Regions from separate parts of the Streptomyces sp. NPDC101152 genome, predicted to be linked through region 2. Evidence: riboswitches for the same ligand, from Rfam matches in the RefSeq annotation. Region 2 holds a riboswitch; each other region holds the start of a gene.
The links. Region 2 has a riboswitch for cyclic di-AMP ahead of ACIRVK_RS11870 (C40 family peptidase). Riboswitches for the same ligand answer to the same signal wherever they lie in the genome.

Region 1 (7,391 bases), on a different contig from region 2:
CGGCGGCACGGTCCTGGTTCCGCGGGCCGAGTAGGGTCGGCCGGCGTGGCCGTTCGACTGTGTTGTCTGCTGTGGGCCAGGCCCGGTGCGGCCGAGGCCCTCATCGTGTACGAGGACAAGGTGCTGGCGCTGCTGGGCGAGCACGGCGGACGTGTCCTGCAACGGGCCCGCACCGACGGCGCCGAGGGCGGGCCGGACGAGATCCAGCTGATCGAGTTCGACTCCGGGACCGGCTTCGACGCCTTCATGGCGGACGAGCGGCGCACCGCCCTGGCCGGCGAGCGCGACGCGGCGATCGCGCGCACCGAGCTGTACCCGGTGGAACTCGTCGAGCAGCGGTCTCACCCGGCATCGCCGGTGGCTACGGAATAAGGTGACCGCGTGGCGAGAGTGCGGTTGAGCGTGGCGGAGCGGCGCGAGGAATTGCTGCGGGCGGCGATCGAGCAGATCGAGGTGCGTGGCGTCGCGGCGGTCAGGATCGCCGACGTGGCCTCGGCGCTCGGCGTGAGCAACGCGCTCGTGCTGTACCACTTCTCCACCAAGGAGAAGCTGGTCGCCGCCGCCTTCACCTATGCGGCCGAGGACGACCTGGCTCATCTGCGCAAGCTGCTCGGCCGGCGCACCACGGCGCTGCGGCGGCTGCGCTCGGCCGTGCGCTGGTACGCCCCGACCGGTCAGGCCAAGGGCTGGCGGCTGTGGATCGAGGGCTGGGCGGCGGCGCTGCGCGAACCGGCGCTCCAGGAGGTCACCCGCGACCTCGACCGGCGGTGGAAGGCCGCGCTCGCCGAGGTCATCGCGGAGGGCGTGGCCGCGGGCGAATTCCGCTGCCCGGACCCGACGGCAGCGGCGCTGCGCCTGACGGCCCTGCTGGACGGGCTCGCCGTGCAGCTGACGTCGTACCCGGGCGCCGTGTCGCGGGCCCGCGCCCAGGAGTGGGTGGACGAGGCCGTGGCCCGCGAACTGGGCCTGGAACGGGCGGAGTCGACCGCATCAGAGGGGTGAGCGTCCCCCGTCCCGCGCCGGGGGACGCCCACCGCCCTCACGCCACCGAGGCGATCCGCATCTTGATGTCGTCCGGCGACAGCGTGCCCTTCGCCGTGACGTGGTCGCCCGAGGACTCGCCGCGCAGCCGGCGCCCGATCCACGGCACCAGGTACTCGCGCGCCCAGTGCACGTCGTCCCGCCGCACCTCGAGGGTGCCGCGCGGCGGCAGCGGCGGCCAGGGCTGGTCGGGATCGGCCGGCACCTCGAGGCCGAGGACCTGGCCGGCCCGCAGCGCCACGCGCGTGTGCCCCTCGGGCGAGAGGTGCAACCGGTCGTCGTCCCAGGCCCTGCGGTCCTGGACGGTCCTGAGGGACCACAGGTCCAGCACGGGGCAGCCGTACCTGTCGGCGATGGCCCGTACGTGCCCGTTGTAGGTGGCGATCTTGCCGCGCAGGTGCTTGAGCACGGGCACGCCACGGGTGTCGAAGCCCGTCGTCACCATCACGGTGCCGGCGGCCCGGGTGAGCGTCGCCACCGCCCGCTCGAAACGCTCGGCGACCTCGTCCGGGTCGGTGCCGGGCCGGATGATGTCGTTGCCGCCGGCACAGAAGGAGACCAGGTCCGGCGCGAGTTCGACGGCCCGCGGGACCTGGTCCGCCACGATCTGGTCGAGCAGTTTGCCGCGCACGGCGAGGTTGGCGTAGGAGAAGTCGCCCTCGGGGCGCCGGTCCGCGAGCAGCACCGCGAACCGGTCCGCCCAGCCGACCATCGCCCCGTCGGGACCGGGATCTCCCACGCCCTCGGTGAAGCTGTCCCCCACCGCGACGTACGACCCGATCACTGCTCCGCTGTCTCTGCTGTCACTTTTCGAATCGTCTGCCACGGCGGCCATGATTCACCTTCGAATGTGACCTACGCGACCGTAGGAAAGGGTTGACGGGCGGTGAGATAAACCACTGCCAAAGGGTTCACCAAGACCGGAATACCCCTCGGATCAGGGATGTTGACGGGTGAACCGCCAGACCCTGAAGTCGCCCGTTGTTCCACCAGCGGACCGTCGAGCAGTCGGAGACGATCCGGACATGGTTCGTTGCCGAGGCCGTGCCGGAAGTCGTCGTGGGCGAGGAGCCGGCCGCGATGGCGGGGTACGGCGCTCGCCGCGGCCGCGGGGGACGACCCGTGCTGTCGACACCGCCTGACGCCCCGCCACACGACCGCAACACCGAAGGCCGGACCCGGGGATCGGGGTCCGGCCTTCGGCGGCGTGTCGGGCGCGTGGTCGGCGGGGGCTAGCCGACGGCGACGCCCTTGGAGCGGAGGTAGGCGACCGGGTCCACGTCGGAGCCGTAGTTTGGCGTGGTGCGGATCTCGAAGTGCAGGTGCGGACCGGTGACGTTGCCGGTGGCGCCGGAGAGGCCGAGCTGCTCGCCCGGGGTCACGCTCTGGCCGACCGAGACGGAGATCTGGGAGAGGTGGCCGTACTGGGCGTAGTAGCCGTCGGCGAGCCTGATGACGACCTGGTTGCCGTACGCGCCGCCCCAGCCGGCGGTGACGACGGTGCCCGCGCCCACGGCCTTGACCGGGGTGCCGGTCGGGACGACGAAGTCGACGCCGGTGTGGTAGCCGCTGGCCCACATGCTGCCGGCGACGTGGTAGCCGGTGCCGATGGTGCCGCCGGTCACGGGGAGGTTGAAGCCGGTGGCGGTCGACGCGACGGCCTGGGTGACCTTCGGGGCGGAGGAGGCGCTCGACGAGGAAGAGGAAGCGGAAGAGGACGACGCGGCGGAGGGGGACGCGGACTTGGTGGTGGCGGTCGGCGTCGCCCCGCCGTCGAGGGTGAGCTTGAGGCCCGGGTGGATCAGCGACGGGTCGGCGCCGACAGCCTGGCGGTTGTCCGCGTACAGCTTGTGCCAGCCGCCCCGGACGTGCTGCTCGTCGGCGATCTTCGAGAGGTAGTCGCCGGCCCGGACCGAATAGGTGCGCACACCCCGATGGTTGGCGGCGGTCTTCTTTTCGGTCGCCTTCTTACCGACGGCCGGAAGGGACTGGACGGCCTTTTCGGAAACCGACCGGGGGGCGGACTGCGCGGTGGCCGCATGGGCGCCGGTGGCCCCCATGAGCGGCAGGGCGAGAGCGGCGCCGCCGGTTCCGGCGACGGCGATGGAGCGGGTGAAGCGCTTGGGCTTCGGGCGGCGGTGCTTACCCTTCGCGGGCATGGCGAATTCCTCTCCGTCGCCTGCGAGGTGAGCTGTCGGGTGCGGGCTGGAGATGCCCGGCCGCGTTTTTTCGGCGCGGCTTTACCCCTAGCCGTTCCGGAGACCGGAACAGGCGTCGTACCTGTGGGTCCCCCGCTCCTGCCGTTCACGGGTGAGTTGTGCGGGCTCCGGGCGGCGGCAGGACTGGGCGTCCGTCCGGATTGGTGGCGAACGTAAGCGACCAGGACGCAGAGGGACAAGCGCCGGTTCCCGTGGAATGCGTTTCCGTAGATCGACTGCCGGAATTCACGGTCACCCTCCGTGAATTACCGAACGTCCACATCACCCGAACACCCTTGAAGAGCAGATGAATTACGTGAACATGACGTGCAACGCACCGTCACGGATATGACGCTCCTCACGTGACGGTGCTCCAGCATTTCCCATTCCAGAGCGAGTTGGAATGAAGCCAGCAATTCGGACAGAAGGCTCAGATGCGGCGCAGCCGGATGACTGTCGCATCGAGGTCGCCGCGCAATCCGGTGACCAGTCCGTGATGCGACAGAACGGCCCCTCGATGAATTTCGCCCGTTTCAGGGCATTCGTACGACGCGGCCGGGTCGAGCCCGCGCAGCCGCAGGGCCGGTACGGGTTCTCCGTAACTCTGGGCCTGGAGCCAGGCGAGGACGACGGTTTCGTTCCCACGCACGTACTGCACCGCGCACAGGCCGCCCGTCGGGGGCCGCAGCCGGTGGAGGTCGCCGTGCTGGACCAAGGGGCGGATCTCCTTGTAGAGGCTCACCCAGTCGCGAGCCTCGGCGAGCTCCTCCTCGGTCCACTGGGTGAGATCCCCGCCGACGCCCAGCACGCCCGCCATGGCGCTCACGAACCGGAAGCGCAGCGAGCTGACCCGGCCGTTGAGCTGGGTGTTGGGACTGTCGGTGACCCAGGCGGCCATCACCCGCGCGGGATGGATCTGACTGAAGCCGTGCTGGATGGCGAGCCGGTCGAGCGGGTCGGTGTTGTCGGAGGTCCACACCTGGTCGGTACGGCTCATGATGCCGAGGTCGATCCGGCCGCCGCCGCCCGAGCAGGACTCGAAGGCGACGTCCGGGTGGGCGGCCCGCAGCCGGTCGAGGAGGGCGTACAGGGCGCGGACGTGGTCGACCCACAGGCGCTGCGGGTAGGGGTCGCCGGGCCAGCCCGCGTCGGTGAAGCAGCGGTTGAAGTCCCACTTCACGTAGTCGATCGAGGCGCTGGACAGCAGGGCGTCCAGTTGCTCCCAGAGGTACTCCTGGACGTCCTCGCGGGCCAGGTTCAGTACGAGCTGGTTGCGGAACTCCGTCCGCTTTCGTCCTGGTTGGTACTGCACCCAGTCGGGGTGGGCGCGGTAGAGGTCGCTGTCCGGGTTGACCATCTCGGGCTCGACCCAGATGCCGAACTGCATGCCGAGCGCGTGCACGTAGTCGGCGAGCGGCGCCAGGCCCTTGGGGAAGCGGTCGGGGTTGGGGGTCCAGTCGCCGAGTCCGGCGCGGTCGCTGGTGCGCTTGCCGAACCAGCCGTCGTCGACGACGAACAGTTCGACGCCGATGGCCGCGGCACGGCGGGCGAGCACCCCCTGCTGCTCCTCGGAGATGTCGAACTCGGTCGCCTCCCAGGAGTTGAACAGCACCGGCCGGTCCCGGTCGGCGTCGGGGATGACGTAGGCACGCTGGTAGGCGTGCCAGGCCCGGCTCGCGCCCCCGAATCCGCCTTCGCTCCACAGGCCGGCGAAGACGGGCGTGGTGTACGACTCCCCCGCGGCCAGGCGCAGCAGCCCGGAGTCGTCGTAGCCGGCGCCGCCGGTGATCTGCACGCGCGCGTCGGGGAGTTGCGCGACCGCGATCCGCCAGGAACCGGACCAGCCGAGCGCGCAGCCGTAGACCTCGCCGCGCTCCTCGGTGGCGTCCGTGTCGAGGGCGACCCAGGGCAGGTGCTGGTGGCCGGTGTGGCCGCGGCGGCTGCCGATGACCTTCTCGCCATGGGTGAGCGGCGCTGCGGTCAGCAGGGACTCGGCGGCCCAGCGGCCGTGCAGCTGGGACAGCCGCCAGCCCTCGCGGTCGGGCAGCGTCCAGGTGGCGGCGTCGGCGCGCAGCAGTTCCAGGGGCGCGGGCCCCTCGTTGTCGAGGGTCACCCAGCGTTCCACCACGTCGCGCCGCATGCGGTAGTGCAGCGTGACGAGGAGCCCGCCGTCGCGGAAGCGCAGCCGCAGGTGGTCGCCCTCCGCCTCGTACGCCTCGAAGCGCCACTCGGTGCCGCGCCGCTCCTCGGTGCGCACGGACAGAGCGGGCCGCGTGAACCGTGGGCCGCCCTCGACCGGGTACTCCTCGCGGCCGTCCAGCTGCGACTCGAAGGGCCGGTAGACGGGCAGCGGACGGACGGCGAGCGCCTCGGCGTCGGCGAGCGCGATCCGCGGCCCCCAGTGCAGGTGCAGAAGCTCGTCGTCCTCGGTGAGATGGACGGCGTAGCCGCTGGCCGGGCCGGTCAGCAGCCAGGTACGGCCGTTGTCGGAGATCTCGAGCATCTAGCCCCCACACATTCGAACAGGTGCGATCAAGCAGCAACATCATCAACGGCGGCGGCCCCCGGCGGCAACGCCTGTGGACAACTCATTGCCGTACCGACCGGTATGGTCGAGGAGGTGCCCGTCGCCGAGCCGCGCCGGCGGGGCCGAATGGGAGGAGCCCCCGTGACGCAGCAGATCCCGTCGACCGAACCGGAGCTGGCCGGAGTGCGCAACTTCCGCGACGTGGGCGGCCTGCCGACGACGGACGGACGACGGGTGCGGCACGGAGTGCTCTTCCGCAGCGGCCATCTGGCGCACGCCACGGAGCAGGACGCCGCGTTCCTGTCCTCATTGGGACTGCACACGATCTTCGACTTCCGCAACGCCGCGGACCACAAGCTGGAGGGCCCGGACGTCGAACTGCCGGGGGTGCGCAACGTGAACCTGCCGCTGTCGGATCCGGCGGACGGCTCCGGGTTCTGGAGGATGGTCCGGGACGGCGAGATCGACCAGTTGCGCGAGATCCTCGGCGACGGCCGGGCGGCGAACCGGATGATCGCCTCCTACCGCAAGATCATCAGGGAACGCACCGAGGAGCACGCGCGCGTGCTGCGTTCGCTCGCCGAGGACAGCCTGCCCGCGCTGCTGCACTGCGCGGCGGGCAAGGACCGCGCGGGCCTGTCCATAGCGGTGACCCTGCTCGCGCTGGGCGTCGAGCGGGAGGCGATCGTCGCCGACTACCTGGAGTCGAACGCCAAGCACCGCCGCTACAAGGTGCGCCGCAGCAGCACCTCCAGGGCCGGCTACTCCCCCGAGGTCATGGAACTGCTCAGCCCCCTGTTCGAGGCGCGCGCCACATACCTTCAGGCGGCCTTCGAGACGATCGACGAGACGTGGGGCGGCGTCGAGCCCTACCTGGAGCAGGGCCTCGGCGTGACGCCGGAGATCCGCGGGCGCCTGCGGGAGCGGCTGCTCGACTGACGCCGGGCTACTTGGCGCCGACCGCGAACAACAGGTAGACGAAGGCCGCGAAGAGGTGGCCCACCGCGATGTAGATGATCAGCCGCACCCACAGGGCGCGGGGAAACTTCTCTTCCATGTTTCTGTTGCTCATGGCGTGTCTCCGGTGACGGGGCCCAGGCACAGGGTGGCCGTGGGGCTCTGCAGCAGGGTGTGTACGAACAGGAGCTCGACGCCATCGGCGTCCTGGGCGGCGATCCGGTGCGGGGTCAGCGAGTCGAAGTGCGCGCTGTCGCCCGGTCCGAGCCGGTGCGCGGTGTCCCCGAGGCGCAGCCGCAGCCGTCCCTTCAGGACGTACAGCCACTCCTCACCGGGGTGCACCCGCACGATGTCGCCCTGCGAGCCGTGCGGTACGTGGACGCGCAGGGCCTGCATGCCGCGGCCGGGCGCGCCGGCCTGGTAGTAGGTCCAGCCGCCCGCGGCGGTCGGTTCCATGGCGGCGCCGCGCACGACGGCGTCCCGGTCGGCGACGGTCTCGCCCAGCAGCTCCGAGACCGTCGTACCGTAGACACGGGCGAGAGTGAGCAGCATCGGCAGGGAGGGCTGGCGCTGCCCGGTCTCCAGCCGGGAGAGATGGGCCGGTGACAGCCCGGCGGTACGCGCCGCCGCCTCCAGGGTGAGGGCGGCCCGCCTGCGCAGGGCGCGAA
Region 2 (7,391 bases):
TCCTGCCCGAGTTCACCGAACGCACGAGCTTCGGCTCGAAGACCATGGATCCGTACTCGAAGCTGCTGGAGGAGCGGATCGTCTTCCTTGGGACGCAGATCGACGACACGTCGGCGAACGACGTGATGGCGCAGTTCATGCACCTGGAGTACCAGGACCCGGACCGGGACATCTCCCTGTACATCAACTCCCCCGGCGGCTCGTTCACGGCCATGTCGGCGATCTACGACACCATCCAGTACGTCAGCTGCGACGTGGAGACGATCTGCCTGGGCCAGGCGGGTTCGTCGGCCGCCGTGCTGCTGGGCGCCGGCACGGCGGGCAAGCGGTTCGCGCTGCCGGGCGCCCGTGTGGTGCTGCACCAGCCGGCGCTGTACGAACCGGTGCGAGGGCAGGCCAGCGATCTCGCCATCCAGGCCGAGGAGTTGACGCGGACGCGGGCCCAGCTCGAGGAGATGCTCGTCCGGCACACCGGACGCAGCCCGGAACAGGTCACCGCCGACATCGAGCGGGACAAGATCCTCGACGCGCGGGAGGCGGTGGAGTACGGGCTGGTGGACCGGATCATCCCCAGCCGCAAGGCCACCGTCGCCCCGCCGAGCGGGAGGTGAGCGGCCGGTGCTCCCACCCGAACTCCCGCCGCTGCCCGCGCTCACCAGGGCCGAGGGCGAGTTGATCGACCGTTACCTCGATGTGGTCGACCTGCTGGGCCGGATCAACCCGGCGCACCACGGGGACACCTACCGCGGACTGCGCGCCGCGCAGGCGCTGGTGGCCAGGGCGGCCGAACTGCGCGACGCACTGGCCCTGATGCACCAGCGCGGCGAGAACGAGGTGCACGCCCCCACGCTGCGGCGGGCCCTGAGGGTCCTGGACGGCGAGCGGCGCACGGCCCGGGTCACCGTGCCGCCGGACGACGACAGTTGACGCGAACGCCCGCTCCGGACATCCCGGCCCTGACGCCGGGCGTCCGGAGCGGCGCCGAAACGGACCAAATGACGTACCCCCCTTTGCAGTAGACGCGACCCCTTTTTCGCGACCCTCCAAGTTGCGCAACGCACGTGGCCGCAGGGCGGAATGGGGCATTCCACCCCAGGTCCGGGCCTCCTCGAGGTCCTCGACACCGCCTCGAACGCAGGGGCGTCCACCCGAACGGGTGAGTGGTGAGGAACAACACAAACCCCGATTCCATTGGGATTTTCGGACATCCGTGAGTCAAGATCCCTGTCTGACGACAAGCCCCCGCCACCGCGGCGGGGCAATCCGGGCGGACGCCGAGTCCTGCCGCCGCACGGATGACCGGTCGACAGAAGTGGATCGGCAGGAGTGGAGGACCCAAGCACGACGGGTCGCCGGGACGGTCACGCCATGACCGGTCCGAGCAGCCCTTGGGGTGAAGCCGCGTCAGCGGCCGGGCAACTTCGCCAGCCCGAATCCGACAGGTCATCCTTCACAGGCGGCTGACGAAGGGTTGCGCATGACTGCGCTCAATCGTGTCCCGTCGCTGATGGTCCGGGCCGGTACGGCCTCGGCCCTCACCCTCGCCGCCGTGGGCGGCTCCGTCGTGATCCCGGGGGTCGCCTCCGACGCCTCGGCCGCGACGCCGGCGACGAAGGCACTGCAGGTGGCTGCCTCCAAGAAGGGCTCGCCCTACGCGTGGGGTGCATCAGGACCACGCCGGTTCGACTGCTCCGGGCTCACGCTGTACTCGTACAAGGCGGCGGGCAAGAAACTGCCCCGTACGGCGGCCCAGCAGTACAACACGACCCGTCACATCTCCGCGAGCAACCGCAGGGCCGGGGACCTGGTGTTCTTCCACTCGGGGTCGAACGTCTACCACGTCGGCATCTACGCCGGGCAGGGGAAGATCTGGCACGCCCCCAGGACCGGGGACGTGGTGAGGCTGCAGAAGATCTGGACCAAGAGCGTCTGGTACGGACGGGTCAGCTGACTCTCCCGCGGGGGCGGCGGCCACCTGACAGGCCGTCGTCCCCGCGGGCCTGACCGGCGTCCGGCTGGATACCCGTGTCCCATGGCCCACCACCATCCCGCCGCGCGCAACGAGACCCCGCTCGAGCGCGCCGACCGCAACTTCGTGGAGTTGCTCCAGGAACTGCGCGTCACCCAGACCGGCGTGCAGATCCTCTTCGCCTTCCTGCTGAGCCTGGCCTTCACCCAGCGCTTCCCGTCCCTCGACACGTTCCAGCGCGCCACGTACGTCACCACGCTGCTGCTGGCAGTCCTCGCCGCCGCACTCTTCACCGCCCCGGCCGCGCTGCACCGCTCGCTCTTCCAGCAGGGCGCCAAGCCGCTCATCGTGCAGGTCTCCTCACGGCTCGCCACCGTCGGCATGGGCGTCCTGGTGTTCGCCTTCACCGGATCGGTGCTGCTGGTCGTGGACGTGACGACCGGTCGGACCGGCGGACTGGTGGCCGGCGCGGCCACCCTGTCCGCGTGCCTGGGTCTGTGGGGGCTGCTGCCCCGGCTGGTACGGCGGCGGGTCGCGTGGACGCGGGACACCTCACCGCCCGTCCACGAGCCCGCGCAGGACCGGGAGACGGCGCCCGGGACGCAGCGCGCCTGCGGTGGCCCCTACGGCTCCTGCTGACCCGCCGTCACCGCCGGGGCCGAAACGGTCCACGGGAGCTCGATGGAGACCGTCTTGCCGCCCTCCCTGGTGGGCCGTACGTGCATTCTGCCGCCACACTCGGCAGCCAGCCAGCGGATGATCACCATGCCGCGGCCGTTGTCCTGCTGGACGGCGGCGGGCAGCCGCTTGGGGAAGCGCGGATGGCTGTCGGTGACACCGATGCTCAGTTGTTCGTCACGCTCGAGCCTGATGTCCACGGTGAAGGTGGGTGACTGACCGAAGGTGTGCTGTACGGCGTTGGTGGTGAGTTCGGAGACGATGAGGCGGATGGTGTCGGCGATCTCCGTATCGGCCGGCAGTCCCCACTCCGCCAGGGTCGTGATGACGTAGCCACGGGCCGCGGAGACCGAGGCGGGCTGGCTCGGCAGAGTGACGGATGCTTCCAGATGGTCTGCCATGGCGCGGTCGTCCCTTTCCCACGGGACCGGAGTCCGACACGGAGCGGATGGTTCGAGTACGGTCCCGGACTGGTGCTTCTTCGCCAGACTGCCATTACCGCGCCGGTCACGGTGCCGATCCACCAAGATATGCATATATCTGTCGCTCAAAGCAGTGAACTCTGCGACGAGAGACCGTATTTGGGTGGCCCGGAAGGAGTAAGGAGGAGTGCATGCTGCACGGTCCCGCGGTGCGCCGTCGGAAACTGGGCACCGAACTGCGTGCCCTGCGCACGGGTGCGGGGCTCACCAGCGGTGAGGCGGCCCGGCTGGTGGGCTGGCACCAGTCGAAGGTGAGCCGCATCGAGACCGGCTCCAGCGGGGTGAAACCGGCCGATGTGCGGTTGCTCCTGGACGCCTACGGCGTCGGCGACGCCCAACTGCGCGAGCTGCTGCTGGCGTTGGCGGGCTCCGACGAGGGCGGCGGCCGGCACCACTGGTGGCACGCCTACCGCGGGGTGCTCCCGCCGACCTACCGGGATTTCATCAGCCTGGAGTCCCAGGCGAGCGCGATGCGCACCCTGGAGACCTCCGTGGTCCCCGGACTGCTGCAGACGCCCGAGTACGCGCGGGCGGTGACCAGGGCCGCGGTGGGCGGCCTTGACGACGAGCGGCTGGACGCCCTGGTGGAGGTGCGGCTGGCCCGCCAGGACGTTCTGCGGGCGGACCCGCCGCTGGAACTGACCGCGATCCTCGACGAGGCGGTGCTGCACCGCGAGATCGGCGGCCCCGACGTCATGACCCGCCAGCGGAAGCGGCTCATGGAGGCCGCACGGCTGCCCCAAGTGCGGCTCCAGGTACTGCCGTTCACTGCCGGGGCGCATGTCGGCGTCACCGGTCCTTTCGTAATCTTCTCATTTTCGAGCACTTCTGATCTGGACGTGGTTGTTCTCGACCACTTGACGAGTAGCCTCTACCTCGAACGGAAAGAAGACCTTCAGGCCTATACGGAGGCCTTCAACACCCTTCGGATCCACGCCCTTTCGCCCGAGGACTCGTTGGATTACCTCGCCGGTCTCGATGACGGCGCGTAAGGAGGCACCCATGACCGCATTGCCTCGGAACGTTCCTTCCAGTACCGATCTGCACGACGTGCGATGGCTGCGCAGCAGCTACAGCACGGGAGCGAACAACTGCGTCGAGACGGCGCTGCCGCACTCCGGCCCGGCGGCCGGGCTGCTCGCGGTGCGCGACTCCAAGGACCCGGCGAGGCCCGCGCTGCTCTTCTCCCCCGAGAGCTGGGCGGGCTTCACAGCCGCGTTCCGGTCCTGATCGATCCTGATCAGTTCCGATCAGTCGCTGATCGGACGAGGCCCGGCCGTGTCACGCCGACTCATGGTCGCGTTTCCCCGATCACCCGTACCGCGTGTTCGAGCTGCGCGTCGGAGAGGTCCGCGCGGGCGGTGAGCCGGAGCCGGGAGATGCCGTCGGGCACGGAGGGAGGGCGGAAACAGCCCACGGCGAGGCCGGCCGCACGGCAGTCGGCCGCCCACCGCACGGCCCCCTCCGGGGACGGCGCACGCACCGAGACCACCGCGGCGTCCGGGCGTACCGCCTCGTGACCCGCGGCGGTCAGCCGTGCGTGCAGTTCGGCGGCCACCTCGCGAGCCCGCGCCGCGCGCTGCGGCTCGCGGCGCAGCAGCCTGAGGGCCGCCAGGGCGGCGCCCGCCGCCGCGGGGGCGAGGCCCGTGTCGAAGATGAACGTGCGGGCCGCGTTGACCAGGTGGTCGATGACCCGGGCTGGGCCGAGGACGGCTCCGCCCTGGCTGCCGAGCGATTTGGACAGCGTGACCGTGACGACCACGTCGTCGGCGCCCGCGAGCCCCACCGCCTGCGCGGCGCCCCGGCCGCCGTGGCCCAGCACACCGAGCCCGTGGGCGTCGTCGACCAGCAGGCCGGCACCGCGCTCCCGGCAGGCGGCGGCGTACGCGGCCAGCGGTGCGGCGTCGCCGTCGACGGAGAACACCGTGTCCGACACGACGACCGCAGTGCCCTCGTGCGTCCCCAGGGCCTTGCGCACCGCCTCCGGATCGGCGTGCGGCACGACCTGGGTGGCGCCCCGGGCCAGCCGGCAGCCGTCGATCAGCGAGGCGTGGTTGGCCGCGTCGGAGACGATCAGGGAGCCGTGCGGGGCCAGCGCGGTCACGGCGGCGAGGTTGGCCGCGTAGCCGGAGGAGAAGACCAGCGCCGCCTCGAAGCCGCAGAAGCCGGCCAGCTCGCGTTCCAGTTCGGTGTGCAGTTCCGTGGTGCCGGTGACGAGCCGGGAGCCGGTCGAGCCGCCGCCCCAGGTCCGGGCGGCCGCGGCGGCCCCCTCGGCGACCTCGGGGTGGTGGGCGAGGCCCAGGTAGTCGTTGCTCGCGAGATCCAGGAGCGGCGAGTCGGCCGGGCGCGGTCGCAGGGTCCGGACGAGTCCGGCGCGGCGGCGCAGCTCCGCCTGCTCGTCGATCCAGCCGAACGCCATGGCTCCTCCGGGGCTTTTGTAGGCAGTGGACAGACACTAGTCGCACCGGCCGCACCCCATGGTGTGGCAATCCACACACGGCGAAGTGCGGCTCTTGTTCAATGTCTCCTTGGCCACGGACGGGTCGGTAGGACAGGATCGGCTCTCATGGACCTGCTGAACACGCTGGTGGACAAGGGGCTTCGGCGCGAGCTGCCGACCCGCGAGGAAGCGCTGGCCGTCCTCGCCACTTCCGACGACGACCTGCTCGACGTGGTGGCCGCAGCCGGGAAGGTGCGCCGGCACTGGTTCGGGCGACGGGTGAAACTGAACTACCTCGTCAACCTCAAGTCCGGCCTGTGTCCCGAGGACTGCTCCTACTGCTCGCAGCGGCTCGGCTCCGACACGGGCATCCTGAAGTACACCTGGCTGAAGCCGGAGGAGGCCTCGAAGGCCGCCGCGGCGGGGCTCGCGGGCGGCGCCAAGCGGGTGTGCCTCGTGGCGTCCGGGCGCGGTCCGACCGACCGTGACGTGGACCGGGTCGCCGGCACCATCAAGGCGATCAAGGAGCAGAACGAGGGCGTCGAGGTGTGCGCCTGCCTCGGTCTGCTCTCCGACGGTCAGGCCGAGCGGCTGCGCGCGGCGGGCGCGGACGCCTACAACCACAACCTCAACACGTCCGAGTCGACGTACGGGGACATCACGACCACGCACACCTACGCCGACCGCGTCGACACCGTGACCAAGGCGCACGCGGCGGGCCTGTCCGCCTGTTCGGGACTGATCGCGGGCATGGGCGAGAGCGACGAGGACCTCGTCGACGTCGTCTTCTCCCTGCGCGCGCTGGACCCGGACTCCGTTCCGGTCAACTTCCTGATCCCGGTCGAGGGCACCCCGCTGGCCAAGGAGTGGAACCTCACCCCGCAGCGCTGCCTGCGCATCCTGGCGATGGTGCGGTTCGTCTGCCCCGACATCGAGGTGCGCATCGCGGGCGGCCGCGAGGTCCATCTGCGCACGATGCAGCCCCTCGCGCTGAACCTCGCCAACTCCATCTTCCTCGGCGACTACCTGACCACCGAGGGACAGGCCGGCCAGGCCGACCTCGAGATGATCGCGGACGCCGGGTTCGAGGTGGAGGGCGCCGACCAGGTGACGCTGCCCGAGCACCGGGTGCGGGGCGGAGGCGGCTGCGGGGCGCACGAGAGCGCGGGCTGCGGGTCCCACGACGGTGCCGGGTGCGGCTCCCACGAGAGCGGCGGAGTGTGCGGTACGGCGCCGGTGGCGGCCGAGCCGCGTACCGACCTGGTCGCCGTGCGCCGCCGCGGTGCCGGGACGGACCTCGCGCCCAATGCCTGACCTGCCCGTCGCCGAGCTGCTGGAGCTGGACCGGCGGCATGTGTGGCATCCGTACGGCCCGATGCCCGGCCGCGTCGAACCGCTCGTCGTGGAGTCGGCGAGCGGGGTGCGGCTGCGTCTGGCGGACGGCTCGGGCGAGTTGGTCGACGGCATGGCGTCCTGGTGGTCGGCGATCCACGGCTACAACCACCCGGTGCTGAACGAGGCCGCGCGCGAGCAGGTCGGCAGGATGAGCCACGTGATGTTCGGCGGGCTCACCCACGAGCCCGCGGTCCGGTTGGCAAAGCTCCTTGTCGACATGTCTCCCGAGGGCCTGGAGCATGTCTTCCTCGCCGACTCCGGCTCGGTGTCGGTCGAGGTGGCCGTCAAGATGTGCCTGCAGTACTGGCGCTCACTGGGCCGGCCCGGCAAGCGGCGCCTGCTGACCTGGCGCGGCGGCTACCACGGTGACACCTGGCAGCCGATGTCGGTGTGCGACCCCGAGGGCGGGATGCACGACCTGTGGACC
Region 3 (7,391 bases), on a different contig from region 2:
GTACGCGGCCGTCGACCAGGACGGCGTCGACGGGCTCACACTCATCGAACCCGGGTACCTGATGCCCCACCCCACGCTGCCCGCCGTACGGGTCGAGCGGCGCGACGACCTGTGGTGCGAACCCATCAGCAAGGTGCTGTTGCGCCATCCGTACCTGTCCGACGACGAGTTGGCGGCGACGGCCCGTTCGGTCGTCGGCTCGCTGGCCACCGTCACGATGTCGGGACCCGGGACCGTCGAACTCCAGCCCTGCGGCATCACCAAGGCGACGGGCCTCGCGCTGGCCGCCGGACACCTGGGTCTGGGCCCGCACGAGACCATCGCCTTCGGCGACATGCCCAACGACATCCCGATGTTCGACTGGGCCGCCCGCGGCGTCGCGATGGCCAACGCGCACCCCGAACTCAAGGCCGTGGCCGACGAGATCACCCTGTCGAACGAGGACGACGGCATCGCCGTCGTCCTCGAGAGACTCTTCTGAAGCGTTGGCCGGCTCAGTAGGCGCCGTACACGTTGTCGATCGAGCCGTAGCGCGCGGCCGCGTAGTTGCAGGCGGCGGTGATGTTGGCAACCGGGTCGTACGGGTCGTACGAGGTGCCGGCCACGTGGTACGCGGCGAACGTCGGGTCGATGACCTGCAGCAGGCCCTTCGACGGCGTGCCGCGGAGCGCGTTCGAGTCCCAGTTGTTGATGGCGAGCGGGTTGCCCGAGGACTCGCGGATCACGTTGCGGTAGATGCCGTTGTACGAGCCGGGAATCCCGTGCTGCGCCATGACGTGGAGGGAGGCGCGGATCCAGCCGTCCAGGTTGTTGGCATAGCCGAGCGAGGAGGCGGTGACCACGTTGGTGGTGGCCGCGGAGGCGCTGGTCGCGCCGATGACCGGGAGGGCGAGGACGGCGGCGCTCGTGCCGATGACGGCGAGCTTGCGGACGATGCGGGACGTTCGGGTACGGCGGTGCTGAACGGCAGCAGACATGACGAGGTTCCTCTCCGTCGCCTGCGAGGTGAGCTGTCGGGTTCGGGCGGGAGATGCCCGGCCGCACCGCCGTACGGCGGTGCGACTTCACCCCGAGCCGTCCCGAATGCCCACAGACATCCGGTCCGGCGGCCTACCTGGTTCCCCCGCTCCTGCCGTGCGTTCTCGGTTGGTGGTTCGGGCGGCGGCAGGATTCGGCGTCCGCCCGACAGGCCGGGAACGTATGCGAGAGCACATGCCCGGAACAAGTGCCGGATTCACACATCACCCCTATTGACCTTGATCGGAGGCGTATGGGGTGCTTGATCCTTTGCTGTTGCCAAGCTTCAACTGACGCTTGGGCAAAGGCGTACCGGTCGAAATGCACCCGAAGTGCGGATCATGCTCCGGCGTGAGTCAAGTCACTGGTGAAGACAAGAGCGGCAATTCGGGCAATGACCTCAACTCGCCCTCAACCGGCCGTGCGTGGAATCCGCTTCTCCCAGGTCCGGTGAAAGGTCACTTCGTTGCCTTCCGTGCAAATCACCTCATTGGAGGTGAAAAACGCCTCCGCGTCGCAGGTGACCTCGGAGCGCGTACGGATCGTCGTCTCCCAGGGCAGGTCCGGCCGGTGCAGCCGGATCGACCAGTCCGAGCGGGTACGGGCCGACAGGGGATCGGCCTCCCGGATCGTGTACGTCTCCAACGCGTCCTCCGTGAACTCCAGGCCGTCGGGGTACACGCGCGTGCCGCCGTAGCGCGGGTCGACCTCCAGGCGCCACTCGCCCTTGGCCACGTCCCGCACGACCAGCCGTTCGGGGCGCGGTTCGTCCAGCGTGACGGGGGAGTTCACGCCGAGCGGTCCGGCCTGCTCCGGCTCCTCGAAGGTGATCGCCGGCTCGTCCGACGCACGCGCGCGTACCGGAAGTTCCAGCGCACTGCCCGCCGGGTCCAGGGCGAAGCCCGCCTGCGAACCGGGCTGCGGCCAGATCCACGGCCAGTACGCGGAGGAGACGGCCAGCCGGATGCGATGGCCGGCCGGGAAGGCGTGTCCGATGCCGTTCAGTTCGAAGTCGACGTCCTCGGTGGCGCCGGTCGGCCAGGGGAGGTTCCTGTCGCGGCCGTGCCGCGCCGAGAGGTTCAGCACGCCCCGAGTCACCAGGGTCGAGGCGCCGTCGGGTGCGACGTCGCAAACCCGTACGGCGATCTGACCGCGTGGCACCTCCGAGGTCACCCGCAACCGCACTCGCGGGCGGCCCAGCACCCACGTCTCCTCGGTCACCGCGAAGTCGAAGCAGACCGACCGCCCGTCTTCCTCGCGCTGGTCCGGCGGGAGATCGGCATCGTTGCCGAAGGGGAAGAAGCGGCCGGCGTCGGTGCCGGTGTGCTGGGGGGAGCGGACGGGGACGGGGGTGGTGTGTGACACACCACCGTTCGGATCAGTGGCATGTGACACAGCACCGTCCCCGAGCCCGTACGACACCACCCTCACCCCCGGCGAAGGCCAAGCCCCCTCCCCCACCCACCGCCCCGGCAGCACCCCGTACACCGTCGCCGGGCGGTGCGAGTCGCTGATGTACGCGCGCAGCAGCGGTTCCTCCATCGCCCCCGGGTCGGCCCCCTTCAGCCAGTGGTCCCACCAGCGCAGGGTCTCCTGGAGGAAGCCGATCGCCGGGCCGGGCGGCAGGCCGCGGTCCGGGTACTGGTGCGACCAGGGGCCGATCAGGCCGCGCACCCGGTCCGCCGGGAGGTGTTCGACCAGGCGCAGCACCGTGTCGCGGTACGGGTCGTGCCAGCCGCCCACCGCGAGGACGGCCGCCCGGATCGCGCCGTAGTCCTCGCAGACGCTGCCGTGGCGCCAGTACTCGTCCCGTGTCTGGTGGGCCAGCCAGGTGTGGATGAAGGGGTCGATCGTCTCGAGGCGCCTCAGCCACATCTCCCGCCAGACGGGGCCGACGTACAGGGGGTCCGGCGGGCGGGCGGCGAAAGCGAGCATGGTCGCCGCCCATGCGTGCATGTCCACCGCGAGGACGGAACCTCCCATGTAGTGCACGTCGTTGTCATAGCGGTCGTCCGTTGAGCAGACCGTGACGACCGCCTTGAGCGGTTCGGGCGCGAGGGCCGCGATCTGAAGGGAGTTGAAGCCGCCCCAGGAGATGCCGAACATGCCCACTTTCCCGTCGCACCAGGGCTGCGCGGCGAGCCAGTTGACGACCTCGACGCCGTCGGCGAGTTCCGTCGCCGAGTACTCGTCGCCGGGGATGCCCTCGCTGTTGCCGTGGCCCCGGATGTCGACGCGGACGGAGGCGTAGCCGTGGCCGGCGTACCAGGGGTGGCGCTGGTGGTCGCGGGGCGCGGTCCAGTCGGAGAGGCGATAGGGGAGGTATTCGAGGAGCGCCGGTACGGGCTCGTTCGTCAAAGGGCGCCACACGCGCGCGTACAGCAGTGTGCCGTCCGTGAGGGGGATCCAGGCGTCCTCGTGGGTCGTCTCGTGCGGGAAGGACGTACGGATGTGCGGGCTCATCGCGGTGACCTCAGTGGACGGGGTGCATCGTGCGGCGCAGCCAGGGCGCGGCGGCCGCCACGGCCAGGCCGGCGGCCACCGCGATCGCGCCGTTGACGCCGAAGTAGGCGGGCTTGGAGACGTCGTCGTACAGCTTCACGGTCTGGGCCTGGATGCCGTTGGCGAGGGCGAGGGACAGGAACCAGAGGGACATGGTCTGGCTGGCGAAGACGGCCGGGGCGAGCTTCGTCGTGGCCGACATGCCGGAGGTCTCCAGCAGGATGTCGCCGAGGCCGAGCAGGAGGTACGAGCCCACGATCCACCAGGCCGACATCAGGTGGTCGTCGGATCCGTGCCCCGAGGTCGGCAGAGCCATCAGCAGGAACGACAGGCCGCCCAGGACGACGCCGATGGCGATCTTGTTGGAGGCGTGCGGCTGGCGTTGGCCCATGCGCACCCAGAGGGCGGCGACCACGGGCGCGAGAGCGACCTCGAAGGCGCCGAGCGCGGAGGCGTACCAGCTCGCCGGGAAGTCGAAGCCGAGGATGGCCGTCTCGGCGTTCGTCGAGGCCAGCAGCATCATCGTCGAGTAGGCCTGGAAGAGGATGAAGTTGAAGACGGTGGAGGCCAGGAAGAGGACGACGTACGGGCGCAGCCGGCCGCGTTCTGCGGGCGTCACGCGCGCGTTGGTGAACATCACCGTGAAGTAGGCCACCGGGGCGATCACGGAGACCAGCGTGAGCACATCGACGAAGCGGCCCATGGTGAGCCGGCCGGCGGCGCCCAGGACGACGGCGACCGCCGCCACGGTCACCAGGCCCGCCACGATCAGGCGGATCGCGCGGCGCATGGCGTCCGGGGCGAGGGCGAACTCCGCCGTCCGCCTGCGCCCGGCCAGGTGACGGCGGCCGGCGACGTACTGGACGAGACCCAAGGTCATCCCCACCGCGGCCGCCGAGAAGCCCCAGTGCCAGCCCTTGTGGTCGCCGAGCCAGCCGGTGATCAGCGGGCCCGCGAAGGCGCCGATGTTGATCGCCATGTAGTAGAGCGCGAAACCGGCGTCGCGGCGTTCGTCGGCGGTGCGGTACAGCTCGCCGACCATGGTGGCGACGTTCGGCTTGAGCAGCCCGGTGCCGGCGCTGATCAGGCCGAGGCCCGCCCAGGTCATGGTGGAGGTCGGCACGGCCATGGCGTAGTGACCGCAGGCGATCAGCATGCCGCCCCACAGGACCGCGCGGTAGGAGCCCAGGATGCGGTCGGCGAGCCAGCCGCCGGCGACGGAGACCAGGTAGACGAGGGTGCCGTAGGCCGCGGAGACGGAGGCGGCGGTGCCGGCCGACATGCCCATGCCGCCGTGGGCGAGGGTGTCGGCGAAGTAGAGCACCAGGATGGCCTGCATGCCGAGGAACGAGAAGCGCTCCCAGACCTCCAGGCCGGAGAGGGTGAGCAGGCCCTTGGGCTGACCGAGGAAGGCGTGGTCGTCCTCGGGGGGAGGCCGGCTGCCGGGCTCGGCGTCGACTTCTGTTCGGGACACGGGCCGTGCTTCCCTCCCGACCGACTGCCCAGGTCGGTACATATCAGTTCATATCAGGTGATCAAAAACATACCGGTCGTGATCCGATACCGCCCGGCCTGGACGGGTGGGCGGCATCGGTGATCGAAAGGTGACCGGATACGCTGACTTGAGTGATGGCAGCGACCTATCGACAAACCGCGTAACCGCCCATAGACACCAGCAGACAGGAGACCCCTCGTGACCGTCGTCGGGCCGTTCGGGCTGAGCGTGCGGGACCAGGCTCTCGAAGCCGATGTCCAGGCCGGATTGGCGGCCGTCGAGGAGGGCTTGCTCGAAGCAACCAAGAGTGAGGTCCCCTTCATCACGGAGGCTGCCCAGCACCTGGTGCGGGCGGGTGGAAAGCGCTTCAGGCCGCTCCTTGTGATGCTTGCTGCCCAGTTCGGCGATCCGTATGCGCCCGGTGTGGTGCCGTCGGCCGTGGTGGTGGAGCTGACCCACCTCGCGACGCTCTACCACGACGACGTCATGGACGAGGCGGCGGTGCGGCGCGGGGTCGACAGCGCGAACACCCGCTGGGGCAACTCGGTGGCGGTGCTGACCGGCGACTTCCTCTTCGCGCGTGCCTCGCACATCCTGGCCGACCTCGGACCGGAGGCGGTCCGGGTGCAGGCGGAGGCGTTCGAGCGGCTGGTGACCGGGCAGATCCTGGAGACCGCGGGCCCGCAGGACGGCCGCGACCCGGTCGACCACTACCTGGACGTGCTCGGCGGCAAGACGGGATCGCTGGTGGCCGTGTCGTGCCGGTTCGGGGCGATGATGTCGGGCGCCGACGAGACGGTCGTGGACGTGCTGACGCAGTACGGCGAGCGGCTCGGGGTCGCCTTCCAGCTCGCCGACGACGTGCTGGACATCGCGTCCGACTCGCACGAGTCGGGCAAGACGCCCGGGACGGATCTGCGCGAGGGCATCCCGACACTGCCCGTGCTGCGGCTGCGGGAGCGGGCCGAGCGGCTCGGGCTCGCCGAGGACATCGCCCTGTGCGAACTGCTCGACTCCGACCTCACCGACGACGCGAAGCACGCCCGGGCACTCGCGGGGCTGCGGGCACATCCCGCGCTGGAGCAGGCGCGGCGGGACACGGTGCGGTACGCGGAGGAGGCGCGCTCGGCGCTGGCTCCGTTGCGGGAGTGCGATGCGAAGGCAGCGCTCCTGGAACTGTGCGACGCGGTGGTGCACCGGGCGGGCTGAGTCGCCCACCGCCCCCTGCCCACATGGCGACCAGCGGTCCTGCCCCTTCGCCCCCTGGCCGGGGGCGAGGACTCTGCCCTCCCCTCGGCCCTGAAAGGCATCTTCCGAGCGCGGCGGACCGGCTAGAACGGACGGGCTGAGCCACGCCTTCGAGGCGATGTGGCACGCATCACAAACTTGGACTGAATCCAGTCTGAGATCCCTTCCGTACTCACACCCAGAAGGCCGACGCAGGGGGTGTCGGCCGATCTACGGGGAGAACCGCATCATGGGCAAGAACACGACGTTCCCGAAGCGCCGTCAGGGCCTCGTCGCCGCCGCCGTCGCGGTGGCGGCCGCCGTCGCCGTCGCCGCCACCACGATTCCCGCCGCCGCAGCCGGCGGCCACGGCACGACCGGGGCGACGATCCTCGCCGCCAGTCTGCGCGGCGCCAACGAGGTGCCCGTGGCCGGCGGCCCGGCCGCCGGGGACAAGGACGGGGCAGCGCTGGAGTTCATCAAGGTCGAGGGCGACAAGGTGTCCGTCGCCGTGACCTGGCACGGCACCGGCCGGCCGACCATGCTCCACATCCACCAGGGCGCCAAGGGCACCAACGGCGGAGTCAAGATCGACTTCAGCAGGCTGATCGGCAAGAAGGCCAGGCGCCACAGCCTCACCGGCTCCGTCAAGGTCGACGACCCGGCGCTGCTCGACGCGCTGAAGTCCGACCCCGGATCCTTCTACGCCAACCTGCACACCGCCGCGTTCCCGGGCGGAGCCGTCCGCGGCCAGCTCCACAAGGTCACCGTGGCCGCCTTCGACTTCCGCGACGCCCTGCACAACTTCCAGGCGTCCGTGGTCAAGGGCCGGCAGATCTACGAGTGCAAGCCGGCCGCGACCGGCGGCTACGCCTTCGCCCAGCGGGACGTGCGCGCCCTGCTCGGCGGTGGCATCCGGCACTCCTTCGTCGCGCCCAACTCCGGTACGCCGCAGTGGGTCGCGCCCGACGGGAGCGCGGTGACCGGTGCCGTCCTGACCAAGACCCCGAACGGGGACGGCAACATCCCCGAACTCGACCTGAAGGCAACGCAGTCCGGCAAACACCGGGGGCTGCTCGCCGGCACCGCCGAGATCCTGCGGCTCAACACCGTCGGCGGAGTCGCTCCGGCCGGAACCTGCACGCCGGGT

Region 1: another riboswitch for cyclic di-AMP. It lies ahead of ACIRVK_RS27800 (peptidoglycan DD-metalloendopeptidase family protein); the one in region 2 lies ahead of ACIRVK_RS11870 (C40 family peptidase).
Region 3: another riboswitch for cyclic di-AMP. It lies ahead of ACIRVK_RS03520 (transglycosylase SLT domain-containing protein); the one in region 2 lies ahead of ACIRVK_RS11870 (C40 family peptidase).

The regions. Positions count from the first base shown of each region.
Region 1 is NZ_JBIWPO010000025.1:23,248-30,638, forward strand. It holds gene ACIRVK_RS27785 (hypothetical protein) at 46-372, shown strand; gene ACIRVK_RS27790 (TetR/AcrR family transcriptional regulator) at 382-1,002, shown strand; gene ACIRVK_RS27795 (SGNH/GDSL hydrolase family protein) at 1,040-1,825, opposite strand; gene ACIRVK_RS27800 (peptidoglycan DD-metalloendopeptidase family protein) at 2,274-3,200, opposite strand; cyclic di-AMP (ydaO/yuaA leader) riboswitch at 3,205-3,364, opposite strand; gene ACIRVK_RS27805 (alpha-galactosidase) at 3,670-5,742, opposite strand; gene ACIRVK_RS27810 (tyrosine-protein phosphatase) at 5,908-6,705, shown strand; gene ACIRVK_RS27815 (DUF6126 family protein) at 6,713-6,838, opposite strand; gene ACIRVK_RS27820 (helix-turn-helix domain-containing protein) at 6,835-7,391, opposite strand, start outside.
Region 2 is NZ_JBIWPO010000007.1:86,927-94,317, reverse strand. It holds gene ACIRVK_RS11880 (ATP-dependent Clp protease proteolytic subunit) at 1-611, shown strand, start outside; gene ACIRVK_RS11875 (hypothetical protein) at 619-927, shown strand; cyclic di-AMP (ydaO/yuaA leader) riboswitch at 1,263-1,474, shown strand; gene ACIRVK_RS11870 (C40 family peptidase) at 1,478-1,951, shown strand; gene ACIRVK_RS11865 (DUF6328 family protein) at 2,033-2,608, shown strand; gene ACIRVK_RS11860 (ATP-binding protein) at 2,593-3,048, opposite strand; gene ACIRVK_RS11855 (helix-turn-helix domain-containing protein) at 3,261-4,121, shown strand; gene ACIRVK_RS11850 (DUF397 domain-containing protein) at 4,132-4,359, shown strand; gene ACIRVK_RS11845 (8-amino-7-oxononanoate synthase) at 4,421-5,548, opposite strand; gene bioB (biotin synthase BioB) at 5,696-6,883, shown strand; gene ACIRVK_RS11835 (adenosylmethionine--8-amino-7-oxononanoate transaminase) at 6,876-7,391, shown strand, end outside.
Region 3 is NZ_JBIWPO010000002.1:212,370-219,760, forward strand. It holds gene ACIRVK_RS03515 (HAD family hydrolase) at 1-481, shown strand, start outside; gene ACIRVK_RS03520 (transglycosylase SLT domain-containing protein) at 495-977, opposite strand; cyclic di-AMP (ydaO/yuaA leader) riboswitch at 981-1,171, opposite strand; gene ACIRVK_RS03525 (CocE/NonD family hydrolase) at 1,429-3,480, opposite strand; gene ACIRVK_RS03530 (peptide MFS transporter) at 3,491-4,993, opposite strand; gene ACIRVK_RS03535 (polyprenyl synthetase family protein) at 5,213-6,223, shown strand; gene ACIRVK_RS03540 (CHRD domain-containing protein) at 6,492-7,391, shown strand, end outside.